Regions from separate parts of the Pseudomonas sp. LBUM1663 genome, predicted to be linked through region 1. Evidence: predicted binding sites of a transcription regulator. Region 1 holds the regulator's gene; each other region holds the start of a gene.
The links. Region 1 encodes sigma-54, which starts transcription at its own class of promoters, with help from an activator protein. Its sites were predicted from a motif close to ANTGGCATNNANNTTGCTNT; they were not measured.
Positions count from the first base shown of each region.

Region 1 (4,221 bases):
GTGCGATGTTGCTGGTGGTCACCCATGAAGTCATCCCAGAGTCGCGGCGCAATGGTCACGACAAGCTTGCGAGTCTAGGCTTGTTGATCGGGTTTTGCTTGATGATGGTGATGGATACGGCGCTCGCCTAGGCGAGTGCTTAACCGCCTTCGCCAAAGTAGTCGTTGATCAGATCCACCAACGCCTTCAAGGCCTCGTCAGCCTGTTCACCTTCGGTACTCAGGTGGATTTTTGTTCCCTTACCGGCAGCGAGCATCATCATGGCCATGATGCTTTTGCCGTCTACCATGGACTCGGGAGTACGTCCGACCCGGATCGTGCAATCCTTGAACTCACCGGCAACGCCAACGAATTTTGCCGAAGCGCGGGCATGCAGGCCCAGCTTGTTGATGATTTCGATTTCCAGAGCAGGCATCGCGATGTGAATCCTTTAGCTGAGGTCGCGGTGGCGAACCTGGACGTTCTTCAGGGATTGTTGCAGGACCTGGCCCAGACGTTCGGTCAGGTAGACGGAGCGGTGATGCCCGCCGGTGCAGCCAATGGCAATGGTGACATAAGCCCGGTTGCTGGCGGCAAAGCGCGGCAACCACTTGAGCAGGTACGTGGAGATGTCCTGGAACATCTCTTCGACGTCCGGTTGTGCCGCCAGGTATTCGGCCACCGGTTGATCAAGACCGGATTGGTCGCGCAATTCCGGCTTCCAGTAAGGGTTGGGCAGGCAGCGCACGTCGAACACCAGGTCCGCATCTACCGGCATGCCCCGCTTGAATCCGAAAGATTCCACCAGGAACGCAGTGCCGGCTTCCGGCTGGTTCAGCAGGCGCAGCTTGATGGTATCGCGCAGCTGATAAAGGTTCAGGTTGGTGGTGTTCACCTTGAGGTCTGCCAGATCGGCGATCGGGCCCAGCAGATTACTTTCGTCCTGAATCGCCTCGGCCAGCGAGCGATTGGCGTTGCTCAGTGGGTGGCGGCGGCGGGTTTCCGAAAAGCGTTTGAGCAACGTTTCTTCGTCGGCGTCCAGATACAGCACGTCACACTTGATATGCCGACTGCGGACTTCTTCGAGCAATTCCGGAAACCGCGACAGGTGACTCGGCAGGTTGCGCGCATCGATGGATACAGCAACCAGCGGTTGAGCGAGCTCGGTATGAATTAGCGCGCGCTCGGCCAGTTCCGGCAGCAATCCGGCCGGGAGGTTATCGATGCAGTAGTAGCCGTTGTCCTCGAGAACATCGAGTGCGGTACTTTTACCTGAGCCGGAACGGCCACTGACGATGATCAGGCGCATGATTAATGACCGTTTTGCTCGTCCAGGACAACCTGATACAAGGCTTCATTGCTCGAGGCGCTGCGCAGTTTTTCGCGGACTTCCTTTCGATCGAGCATGCTGGCGATCTGGCGAAGTAGTTCCAGGTGGGCATCGGTAGCGGCTTCCGGGACCAGCAGAACGAACAGCAGGTCAACCGGGGCGCCGTCGATGGCGTCGAAATCGATGGGGGCGTCGAGGTGCATCAGTGCGCTGACAGGCGACGTACAACCTTTCAGACGGCAGTGGGGAATGGCGATGCCGTTACCAAAACCGGTCGAGCCGAGTTTTTCACGGGCAATCAGAGCCTCGAAGACATCTTGCATCTCCAGATCCGGGACTTCTTTATGGATAAGGTTGGCAATTTGCTCGAGGGCTTTCTTTTTGCTGCCGCCCGGCACGTTCACGAGGGAACGGCCGGGGGTCAGGATGCTTTCAAGTCGGATCATGGGTAGGGAGTGTTAACGACCGGTCGCGCCCTGAAGGAGGCTTTGGGTCTTTTCCTTATGCTTTTTGAGTTGTTTATCCAGCTTGTCGGTCAGTAAGTCGATCGCCGCGTACATATCTGTATGTTCCGCGTTTGCGACGACCTCACTGCCGGGAATATGCAGCGTGGCTTCGATTTTCTGCTTCAGCTTTTCGACGCACATCGTGACTTGCACGTTGGTGATCTTGTCGAAATGCCTCTCTAATCGTTGGAGTTTTTCGCCGATGTAGGTGCGAAGAGGTTCGGTCACTTCCAGTTGGTGTCCACTGATGTTGACTTGCATACAGCTTCTCCTTCGTTGCCAGTGCATAAAGCGGTAGATCAGATGATCTACCACTGGAACGCTGTGGCGTGGCTCTACATCAACCGCTTGCGTTCGCTCGAAGGCGCGATCCCGAGGGATTCGCGGTACTTGGCGACGGTGCGGCGAGCCACCTGAATGCCTTGTGCCTCCAGTAAACCAGCGATCTTGCTGTCACTCAACGGCTTTTTCTGATTTTCCGCAGCAACCAGTTTTTTGATGATCGCGCGGATCGCTGTGGACGAGCATTCGCCGCCTTCGGAGGTGCTGACGTGGCTGGAGAAAAAGTATTTCAGTTCATATATGCCCCGAGGGGTATGCATGAACTTCTGCGTGGTCACCCTTGAAATCGTCGACTCGTGCATCCCCACCGCTTCGGCGATGTCATGCAGCACCAGCGGTTTCATCGCTTCGTCGCCATACTCCAGGAAGCCGCGCTGATGCTCGACGATCTGGGTGGCCACTTTCATCAGGGTTTCGTTGCGACTTTGTAGGCTTTTGATGAACCAGCGGGCTTCTTGCAGCTGGTTGCGCATGAAGGTGTTATCGGCGCTGGTGTCGGCGCGGCGGACAAAACCGGCGTATTGGGCGTTGACCCGCAGCCGTGGCACTGATTCCTGGTTCAGCTCGACCAGCCAGCGCTCATTGTCCTTGCGCACGATCACGTCAGGGACAACATACTCGGCTTCACTGGACTCGATCTGTGAGCCCGGGCGCGGGTTGAGGCTCTGCACCAGCTCGATGACCTGGCGCAGTTCATCTTCCTTGAGCTTCATGCGACGCATCAGCTGGCTGTAATCACGGCTGCCGAGCAGGTCGATGTAGTCGGTGACCAGGCGTTTCGCTTCGGCCAGCCAAGGCGTCTTGGCAGGCAGTTGGCGCAATTGCAGCAGCAGGCATTCGCCCAGGTTGCGGGCGCCAATGCCGGCCGGTTCGAATTGCTGGATGCGGTGCAGGACGGCTTCGATTTCGTCCAGTTCGATGTCTAGTTCCGGATCGAAGGCCTCGAGAATTTCCTCGAGGGTTTCGTCCAGGTAGCCCTGATTGTTGATGCAGTCGATCAGGGTCACGGCGATCAGGCGATCGGTGTCGGACATCGGTGCCAGGTTCAGTTGCCACAACAAATGGCTTTGCAGGCTTTCACCGGCGGATGTGCGGGTGGTGAAATCCCACTCGTCGTCATCGTTGCTCGGCAGGCTGCTGGCGCTGGTCTGGTAGACGTCTTCCCACGCGGTATCGACGGGAAGCTCGTTGGGAATGCGCTCGTTCCAGTCGCCTTCCTCGAGGTTATCCACCGTCGGGGCGGTTTCCTGGTAGGAGGGTTCCGAAATGTCGGCGTTGGGGAGCTGCTCGGCTTTGTCGGCCAAGGGGTCGGCGTTATCGAAGTCGTCGCCTTCTTCCTGGCGTTCGAGCATCGGATTGGACTCCAGGGCCTCCTGGATTTCCTGTTGCAGGTCCAGGGTCGACAATTGGAGCAGGCGGATGGCCTGTTGCAGCTGCGGTGTCATCGTCAGCTGCTGGCCCATTCTCAAGACTAGCGATGGTTTCATGGCAGGGGCTTAACACCTTATTCGCCGGCGCACATGCGCCATCCACTACAGGGCGCCGGAGCGCCAAACATAAGCAAATTATATGCCCGAAACTGCAGCGTTTGCCTAGAGCGCTGTAACAATAAAAAAGTATTGATTTTTTATCGAGGCAAGCGCCCGGACAACCAGCCAGACACCTCAACGCTTACAGGCGGAACTCATGGCCCAGATACACTTCCTTGACCAGTTCGTTGGCCAGGATGGTGGCGGAGTCACCTTCGGCGATCAGTTGGCCATCGTTGACGATGTAGGCGGTTTCGCAGATATCCAGTGTTTCACGGACGTTGTGGTCAGTGATCAGCACGCCAATGCCTTTGGCCTTGAGGTGGTAGATGATCTGTTTGATGTCGCCCACCGAAATCGGGTCCACACCGGCGAATGGTTCGTCGAGGAGGATGAATTTCGGGTTGGTGGCCAGTGCCCGGGCGATTTCCACCCGGCGACGTTCACCGCCGGACAAGCTCATGCCGAGGTTGTCGCGGATGTGGCTGATGTGGAATTCCTGCAGCAGGCTTTCCAGCTCTTTGCGACGCTCGGC
Region 1 is NZ_CP166792.1:996,765-1,000,985, forward strand. Features, by position in the region: gene ACA075_RS04310 (ZIP family metal transporter) at 1-131, shown strand, start outside; gene ACA075_RS04315 (HPr family phosphocarrier protein) at 140-415, opposite strand; gene rapZ (RNase adapter RapZ) at 431-1,288, opposite strand; gene ptsN (PTS IIA-like nitrogen regulatory protein PtsN) at 1,291-1,755, opposite strand; gene hpf (ribosome hibernation-promoting factor, HPF/YfiA family) at 1,768-2,076, opposite strand; gene ACA075_RS04335 (RNA polymerase factor sigma-54) at 2,151-3,644, opposite strand; gene lptB (LPS export ABC transporter ATP-binding protein) at 3,829-4,221, opposite strand, start outside.

Region 2 (4,221 bases), 990 kb from region 1:
GAACCTGGTGATCGACGACGGCATGCGTTTCGTCGCCACCACCACCGAAAAATTCGACGTGATCATTTCCGACTCCACCGACCCGATCGGTCCGGGTGAAGTGCTGTTCTCCGAAAACTTCTACCAGGCCTGCCGTCGCTGCCTGAACGAAGGCGGCATCCTGGTCACCCAGAACGGCACGCCGTTCATGCAGATCGAAGAAGTCAAAACCACCGCTGGCCGCCTGCGCAGCCTATTCCCGGACTGGCACTTCTATCAGGCCGCAGTGCCGACCTACATCGGCGGCGCCATGACCTTTGCCTGGGGCGCGACCAACACCGCCTATCGCAAGTTGTCCCGCGAAACCCTGCAACAGCGTTTCGCCGGCAGCGGCATCATCACCCGCTATTACAACCCGGAAATCCACATCGGCGCCTTCGCCTTGCCGCAATACGTGCTGCAAGCGGTGAACAAGCCAAGCAACGACTAAACTGAAGATGTGCGCATAACCCCCTTGTAGGAGCGAAGCTTGTTCGCGAAAGCGGTGCATCAGGCAATACACACGTTGACTGATGCACCGCTTTCGCGAGCAAGCTTCGCACCTAAAGGATCCTGTATTTTTTTCATACCTGCATGCGGTAATCCGTTTGAACGATCACTCAGGCCAAAAGTCCAGATGGTTGTAAGCCCATTTGCGGGTTTGTTCGAGGAGGCACTGATGCAAAAGTGGAAAATCACTTTCGTGGATGATCACGGTGAAACAGTCGATGAAGTCTTTGAGTGCGACGAGTGCCCGGATAACGAGCAAGCCGCGAAACTCATCAAGGCCCGGCTCCTTCCTGTCGCCGCCGAACTGGATCTGAATGATCTGGAAGGGCGAACCGCTGATGCCAGCGTCAAAAGTCTCAAAGCCCAGAACAGCATTCAAATCCTCGGCATCACGCCAATCTGAACAACACCTGTCTCATTCTTATCCAGGCCTTGGCAGCGCCTCTGTCTTGGGGCTACTCTGCAATCGAGATCAGCGAACGGATCGCTAAGGTCTGGTCTTGTCAGCACATGCTTGCTTCCCACCGGCAACCTGGTTGCCGCATCACTCGCACCAATCGGTTGCGCGTGCCGGGAATACGGAAAGTCTATCCATCATGATTGAGGGGGACGTTTCATGAGCACAGCCTATCAAGAAGACATCAGCAGCAGCGTGTTGCGCCGCATGAAAGAAGGCGGCTTCGATTTTTCACGATTCCATCCCATCGAGTTCTACGCCATTTTCCCGGACGAGGAGCGGGCACGCAGGGCGGCAGGGCAATACAAAGGTGAATCCTTGAACGCGCAAATCAGTGTGCGCGATGACGGCGCATGGGCGCTCGAACTGAGCAAAGTCATGTACGCCACCTACGATGATATCGGCGATTTCGAACAGGGTTTCGAGGCGGTGGTCGAGCCTCTGGGCGGCATCCTCGAAGGGTGGGGCGTCAAGCAGGAAGTACGAGGGCGACTCGCATAAAGTTATGAACAGTGACAACGCTCAGCAACGGCTGACCTTCGGGTTGGCCGTTTTCGTTTATGGCGCTCGGAATATCCCCTCGGCAAAACCCTGAAACAAGAATCCCGGCGCAAAAAAAACCGCCTGAGCAGGCGGCTAAAGGGAAGTTCGATCAGGTTTTGCAGCGAATGCGCGGATTATCCGCACCGCCGGACGGGCAGTGAAATCAACTCTGACTATGCTGGTGATAGGCGACAACGTCGCCTTGTAATGAAGCGGGGGCGATCAGCTGGGGGCGTTTGCTGCACAGGATTGGTGCGGTGCAAACAGCGTGATTATCCAACTGATTGATAACAAAGCGTTTCTGCCGATGGCACGGGCCTTGCGAAGCCTAGATGTCCGGGTGACAAGGAGTACGGCATGATCCGCACCTATTTTGATGAGATGTACGATGCCGGCGGCCAGGTCCGCCCGCATTATCGGGAGTTTGCCCGTTGGCTGGCCGAGACGCCTGACGAGCTCTTGGCACAACGGCGACGCGAGGCCGATCTGTTATTTCATCGCGCCGGGATTACGTTCACGCTCTACGGTGATGAGCAGGGGACAGAGCGCCTGATTCCTTTCGATACCATTCCGCGCAGCATCCCCGCCAGTGAATGGCGGATCGTCGAGCGCGGCTGTATCCAGCGGGTCAAGGCGTTGAACATGTTCCTCGCCGACCTCTATCACGAGCAGCGCATCATCAAGGCCGGCATCATCCCGGCCGAGCAAGTGCTGGCCAACGAGCAATACCAGTTGGCGATGCAAGGGCTCGATCTGCACCGCGATATCTACTCGCACATCTCCGGCGTCGATCTGGTGCGCGATGGCGACGGCTCGTACTACGTGCTTGAAGACAACCTTCGTACACCCAGCGGCGTGAGCTACATGCTCGAAGACCGCAAGATGATGATGCGGTTGTTTCCCGAGTTGTTCTCGGCCCAGCGCATCGCACCGATCGACCATTATCCGAACCTGCTGCTCGACACCCTGAAAAGCTCCAGCCCGATCGATAACCCGAGCGTGGTGGTGCTGACGCCGGGTCGTTTCAACAGCGCGTTTTTCGAGCATGCATTCCTGGCGCGGGAGATGGGCGTTGAGTTGGTGGAAGGTGCGGACCTGTTCGTGCGCGACGACAAGGTGTTTATGCGCACCACGGACGGGCCGAAGGCGGTCGACGTGATTTACCGTCGCCTCGACGATGCATTCCTCGATCCGCTGGCGTTCAACCCGGATTCGATGCTCGGGGTTCCTGGGCTGCTGTCGTCTTACCGATCCGGCAACGTGGTGTTGGCGAATGCCATCGGCACGGGGGTGGCGGACGACAAGTCGGTGTATCCGTTTGTCACGGACATGATCCGTTTCTACCTGGACGAAGAGCCGATCCTCAAGAACGTGCCGACGTTCCAGTGTCGCAATCCTTCTGAGCTTTCCCACGTGCTGGCCAATCTGCCAGACCTGGTGGTCAAGGAAACCCAAGGCTCCGGCGGTTACGGAATGCTGGTGGGGCCGGCGGCGACTGCGGCGGAAATCGAGTCGTTTCGCGCGCGGATCAAAGCCAAGCCCCACGCGTATATCGCGCAACCGACGTTGTCCCTGTCGACCTGTCCGACCTTTGTCGAAAACGGCATCGCGCCACGCCATATCGACCTGCGTCCGTTTGTATTGTCTGGCCGCGAAACCCGGGTTGTGCCCGGCGGTTTGACCCGTGTCGCCCTGCGTGAAGGCTCTCTGGTGGTGAATTCTTCCCAGGGCGGCGGAACCAAGGACACCTGGGTGGTCGAGGATTGAAGGAAGCTTGCCATGTTAAGTAGAACTGCCTCGGATTTGTATTGGATGTCGCGTTACCTGGAGCGGGCGGAAAACCTCGCACGGATGCTCGACATCAGTTATTCGCTGTCGCTGATGCCGCAGGATGGTCGCGGTGACGGTCTGCACGAACTGGCCATGCCGCTGCTGATTACCGGCACCCTGGACGATTACCTGGAGCGCCACGGTGATTTGCACGCCGAGCGGCTGCTGCATTTCTTCGCGTTGGACGCGGCCAACCCGGCGAGCATCTACAGCTGCCTGGGCTCGGCGCGGGCCAGTGCCCATGCGGTGCGTGGGCGAATCACCGCCGACATGTGGGAAAACATCAACGCCACCTGGCTGGAAATTCGCGGGATCGCCGAGCAAGGCCTGAGTCGCTACGGCATGAGCCGTTTTTGCGAGTGGATCAAGGAGCGTTCCCACCTGTTCCGTGGTGCGTCCTACGGCACGATCATGCGCAACGATGCGTTCCGATTCATTCGCCTGGGGACGTTTATCGAACGGGCCGACAACACGTTGCGCCTGCTCGACGCCCGCTACGAAATGGCCGGCGATCAGGCCGAAGCGGTCAGCGATGGCACGGCTCACGCGTATTACCAGTGGAGTGCGTTGCTGCGGGCGCTGTCCTCTTTCGAGGCCTACACCGAGATCTACCGGGATGCACCCGGTGCCCGGCATGTGGCCGAGTTGCTGTTGCTGCGCGCCGATGTGCCGCGGTCCCTGCGCGCCTGCACCGAAGAAATCGACCAGATCCTTGCCCAGTTGCCGGGGGCCAATGGCCGTCCCGCGCAACGTCTGGCGGCGGAGATGGACGCTCGCCTGCGCTACACCGGCATCAACGAAATTCTCGACGAAGGCCTGCACGCCTGGCTGACCGAATTCATCCCGCTGGTGCGCCAGTTGGG
Region 2 is NZ_CP166792.1:1,988,521-1,992,741, forward strand. Features, by position in the region: gene speE (polyamine aminopropyltransferase) at 1-469, shown strand, start outside; gene ACA075_RS09000 (hypothetical protein) at 698-931, shown strand; gene ACA075_RS09005 (ribonuclease E inhibitor RraB) at 1,145-1,486, shown strand; gene ACA075_RS09010 (circularly permuted type 2 ATP-grasp protein) at 1,886-3,295, shown strand; gene ACA075_RS09015 (alpha-E domain-containing protein) at 3,308-4,221, shown strand, end outside.
Region 2: a site for sigma-54 is predicted at 1,835-1,854, ahead of ACA075_RS09010 (circularly permuted type 2 ATP-grasp protein). Genes of this name have one in related genera too.

Region 3 (4,221 bases), 2.7 Mb from region 1:
GGTTAACACGATTTAAGAGGCGGCATCTTTGTCTACGGGTAATTTGGATTTCGAACAGTTCCGGGTATTCCTGGAAAAAGCCTGTGGCATTTTGCTCGGTGAAAACAAGCAGTACCTGGTCTCGAGCCGTCTCAACAAACTGATGGAGCAGCAAGGCATCAAGTCCCTGGGTGAGCTGGTTCAGCGCATCCAGACCCAGCCGCGCAGCGGTTTGCGCGAGATGGTGGTGGATGCCATGACCACCAACGAAACCCTGTGGTTTCGTGACACCTATCCGTTTGAAGTCTTGAAGAACAAGGTGTTGCCCGAAGCGATCAAGGCGGCCCCCGGCCAGCGCCTGCGGATCTGGTCGGCGGCGTGCTCGTCGGGTCAGGAACCGTATTCGCTGTCGATGTCCATCGATGAGTTCGAGCGCGTCAACATGGGCCAGTTGAAGATGGGCGCGCAAATCGTCGCGACCGACTTGTCCGGCACCATGCTGACCAACTGCAAGACCGGCGAGTACGACAGCCTGGCCATCGGCCGTGGCCTGTCGCCCGAGCGCCTTCAGCGTTACTTCGACCCCAAAGGGCCGGGACGCTGGGCCATCAAGGCACCGATCAAGAGCCGCGTGGAATTTCGCTCGTTCAACCTGCTGGACAGCTACGCAGCCTTGGGCAAGTTCGACATCGTGTTCTGCCGCAACGTGCTGATCTACTTCTCCGCCGAGGTGAAGAAAGACATCCTGTTGCGCATTCACAGCACGCTCAAGCCGGGCGGTTATCTGTTCCTCGGCGCCTCCGAAGCGCTGAACGGTTTGCCGGATCATTACCAGATGGTCCAGTGCAGCCCGGGGATCATTTACCAGGCGAAGTGATTCGTTGGCAGCATTAAAAAAACGGGAGTCCTCAGGGACTCCCGTTTTTTTTGCCGGATGATTTCCCGAACCCACCACTAGAACCCTGTGGGAGTGAGCCCTGTGGCGAGGGGGCTTGCCCCCGTTGTGTCGCGAAGCGGCCCCGGCATTTCAAAGTTAAATCGCATTTACGACTGCTTCGCAGCCGAACGGGGGCAAGCCCCCTCGCCACAGGGCTCACTCCTACAGGAGGCCGGTGCTGTTCTTTGTAGGGTGATAAGCGGCAGAAAAGCGGCAGGCGGCGGAAATCGGTTGCCGCTTTTCTGGCATTGCCGCCTTGCCACTGCCGGCAAAGCCCCGGTTTCCGGGCTTTTTTGAATTGGCACGCCGCTTGCTATGTCTCTGATACGAAAAATCAGGTCACCCGAAGGTTTCCCGACATGAGCATCAGCTTCGATAAAGCGCTCGGTATCCACGAACAAGCCCTGGGCTTCCGCGCGCAGCGTGCCGAGGTCCTGGCCAACAACATCGCCAACGCCGACACCCCGAACTACAAGGCTCGGGATCTGGAGTTCTCCAAAGTGCTCGCCGCACAGAACGAGAAAACCAAGGGTGGCACGTTTGCCTTGAACATGACCAACAACCGCCATATCGAGGCCGAAGGCCTGGGCAATGGCGACGAGTCGCTGATGTATCGCACGCCCATGCAGCCGTCGATCGACCAGAACACCGTGGACGCCCAACTGGAACAGTCGAACTACGCGGAAAACGCCGTCGGCTTCCAGGCCAGCTTCACCCTGCTCAACAGCAAATTCAAAGGGCTGATGTCAGCCCTGCGCGGAGAGTAATTCATGTCTCTATCCAGTGTTTTCAACATTGCCGGTAGCGGCATGAGTGCGCAGACCACGCGCTTGAACACCGTGGCCTCGAACATCGCCAACGCCGAAACCGTCTCGTCGAGCATCGACCAGACCTATCGCGCCCGTCACCCGGTGTTCGCCACCATGTTCCAGGGCGGCCAGAGCGGCGGCAGCGATTCGCTGTTCCAGAACCAGGACGCCGCCGGTCAAGGCGTGCAAGTGCTGGGCGTGGTCGAAGACCAGAGCAACCTTGATGCGCGTTACGAGCCGAATCATCCGGCCGCCGATGCCAAGGGCTACGTCTACTACCCGAACGTCAACGTCGTCGAAGAAATGGCCGACATGATTTCCGCCAGTCGCTCGTTCCAGACCAACGCCGAAATGATGAACACCGCCAAAACCATGATGCAGAAGGTCCTGACCCTCGGTCAGTGATAAGGGGCGACTCAGATGAGTGTTACCGATACCACCAGCGGCGTGAACATCAAGGATGTCTTGGCCAATTCTTCGGTCAAGACCAACACCAGCGCCGACGGCCTGACCTCGGCGACCAACAGCGCCACCGGCAAGAAGGCGTTGGGCAAGGATGCGTTCCTGCAATTGCTGGTCACCCAGCTGAAAAACCAGAACCCGCTCGAGCCCCAGGACAACGGTGACTTCGTCGCTCAGCTGGCTCAGTTCAGTAGCCTGGAAGGCATCACCACGCTGAACGATACGGTCAGCGGCATTGCCGGCAACTACAACTCGTCGCAAGCGCTGCAAGCGTCTTCGCTGGTGGGCCGCTCGGTGGTCGCGCAGACCGACACAGCGGTCGTCGATACCTCCAAGAGCTTCAACGGCACGGCCGTGGTTCCGGCATCGGTGGATCCGGTGACGATCAAGATCACCGACGCTGATGGCAAATTGATTCGCACCATCGACCTGGGCAGCCAGAAGGCCGGCAACGCCAGCTTCATCTGGGACGGCAAGAACGATGCAGGCGAAGTGGCCAAGGCTGGCAAGTACAAATTTGCCGCCACCGCGACTTACGACAGCAAGGCGACCTCGCTGGTGACTTACCTGCCGGCAACCGTCAACAGTGTGACCATCAGCCAGACCGGCGGTGAGTTGATGCTGAACCTGGCAGGCCTGGGCAGTGTTGCCCTGTCCAAAGTACAAACCATTGGTATATAGAGCCGACTAACACGGCACAAAGGAGTGGAATATGTCTTTCAATATCGGCCTTAGCGGTCTCTATGCAGCCAACAAACAACTGGACGTGACCGGCAACAACATCGCCAACGTCGCGACCACCGGTTTCAAATCGTCCCGTGCAGAATTCGAAGACGTGTACTCGGCCACGCGCCTGGGTACCGGCAGCAAGACCATCGGCAACGGCGTGCGTCTGGCCAACGTTTCCCAGCAGTTCGGCCAGGGCGACGTGAACAACACCGGTAACGTGTTGGACATGGGTATCCAGGGCAACGGTTTCTTCATCCTCAGCGACAACGGCTCCCTGAGCTACACCCGTGCCGGCGCGTTCAAGACTGACGCCGAAAACTACGTGGTCGACAACAACGGTAACCGCCTGCAGGGTTATGGTGTTGATGCCAACGGCAAGATCATCAACGGTGTGCTGACCGACCTGAAAATCGACACCTCAAGCCTGGCGCCACATGCCACGACCCGTATCGATCAGACGCTGAACCTGAACTCGTCGGACCCACTGCCGACAGTGACGCCGTTCAACGTCAAAGACACCAATAGCTACAACAAAACCATTTCCACCCCTGTGTACGACACCCAAGGTAACGAGCACAGGATGGATCAGTACTACGTAAAAAATGCGGCATCCAACTCCTGGACCGTTTACACCTACATGGACGGTCGTAGCCCAACGGACCCGACTGCAGTTCCTCAGGTGCCAATCACTGCCGACATCACCTTCAACCCTGATGGCAGCATCAAGACGCTGACGGCCGGTGCAGGCTGGACTAAAGTCGGCAACACCCTGACCATGACAGGCTGGAAGCCGGGCGTGTTGGTTAACCCAAATTCCAACCCGCCAACCTGGGCCCTGAACGGCTCGGACGCAGCCGCCGGCGGTATTGCGTTCGACATGACCAAAACCACCTCCTACGCTTCGCCAACCGCCCGTACTGCGCAGTACCAGGACGGTTATGCCACCGGCCAGATTGCCAGCCTGACCATCGACGAAAGCGGTGTCATGACCGCCAACTTCAGCAACCAGCAAACCAAGGCTATCGGCCAGGTAGCGGTCGCCAGCTTCGCCAACGAGCAAGGCTTGCAGCCAATCGGCGGTACCCGCTGGAAAGAAACCTTCGCTTCGGGTGTGGCGGGTGTCGATGCACCGAAAACCGGAACGCTGGGTGCGGTGGTGTCCAACTCCCTGGAAGAGTCCAACGTCAACCTGACCAACGAACTGGTTGATTTGATCAAGGCGCAGAGCAACTACCAGGCGAACGCCAAGACCATCTCCACCCAGAGCACCATCATGCAGACCATCATTCAGATGACCTGATGCTG
Region 3 is NZ_CP166792.1:4,920,299-4,924,519, reverse strand. Features, by position in the region: gene cheR (protein-glutamate O-methyltransferase CheR) at 29-856, shown strand; gene flgB (flagellar basal body rod protein FlgB) at 1,276-1,683, shown strand; gene flgC (flagellar basal body rod protein FlgC) at 1,687-2,130, shown strand; gene flgD (flagellar hook assembly protein FlgD) at 2,146-2,868, shown strand; gene flgE (flagellar hook protein FlgE) at 2,900-4,216, shown strand.
Region 3: a site for sigma-54 is predicted at 1,214-1,233, ahead of flgB (flagellar basal body rod protein FlgB). Genes of this name have one in related genera too.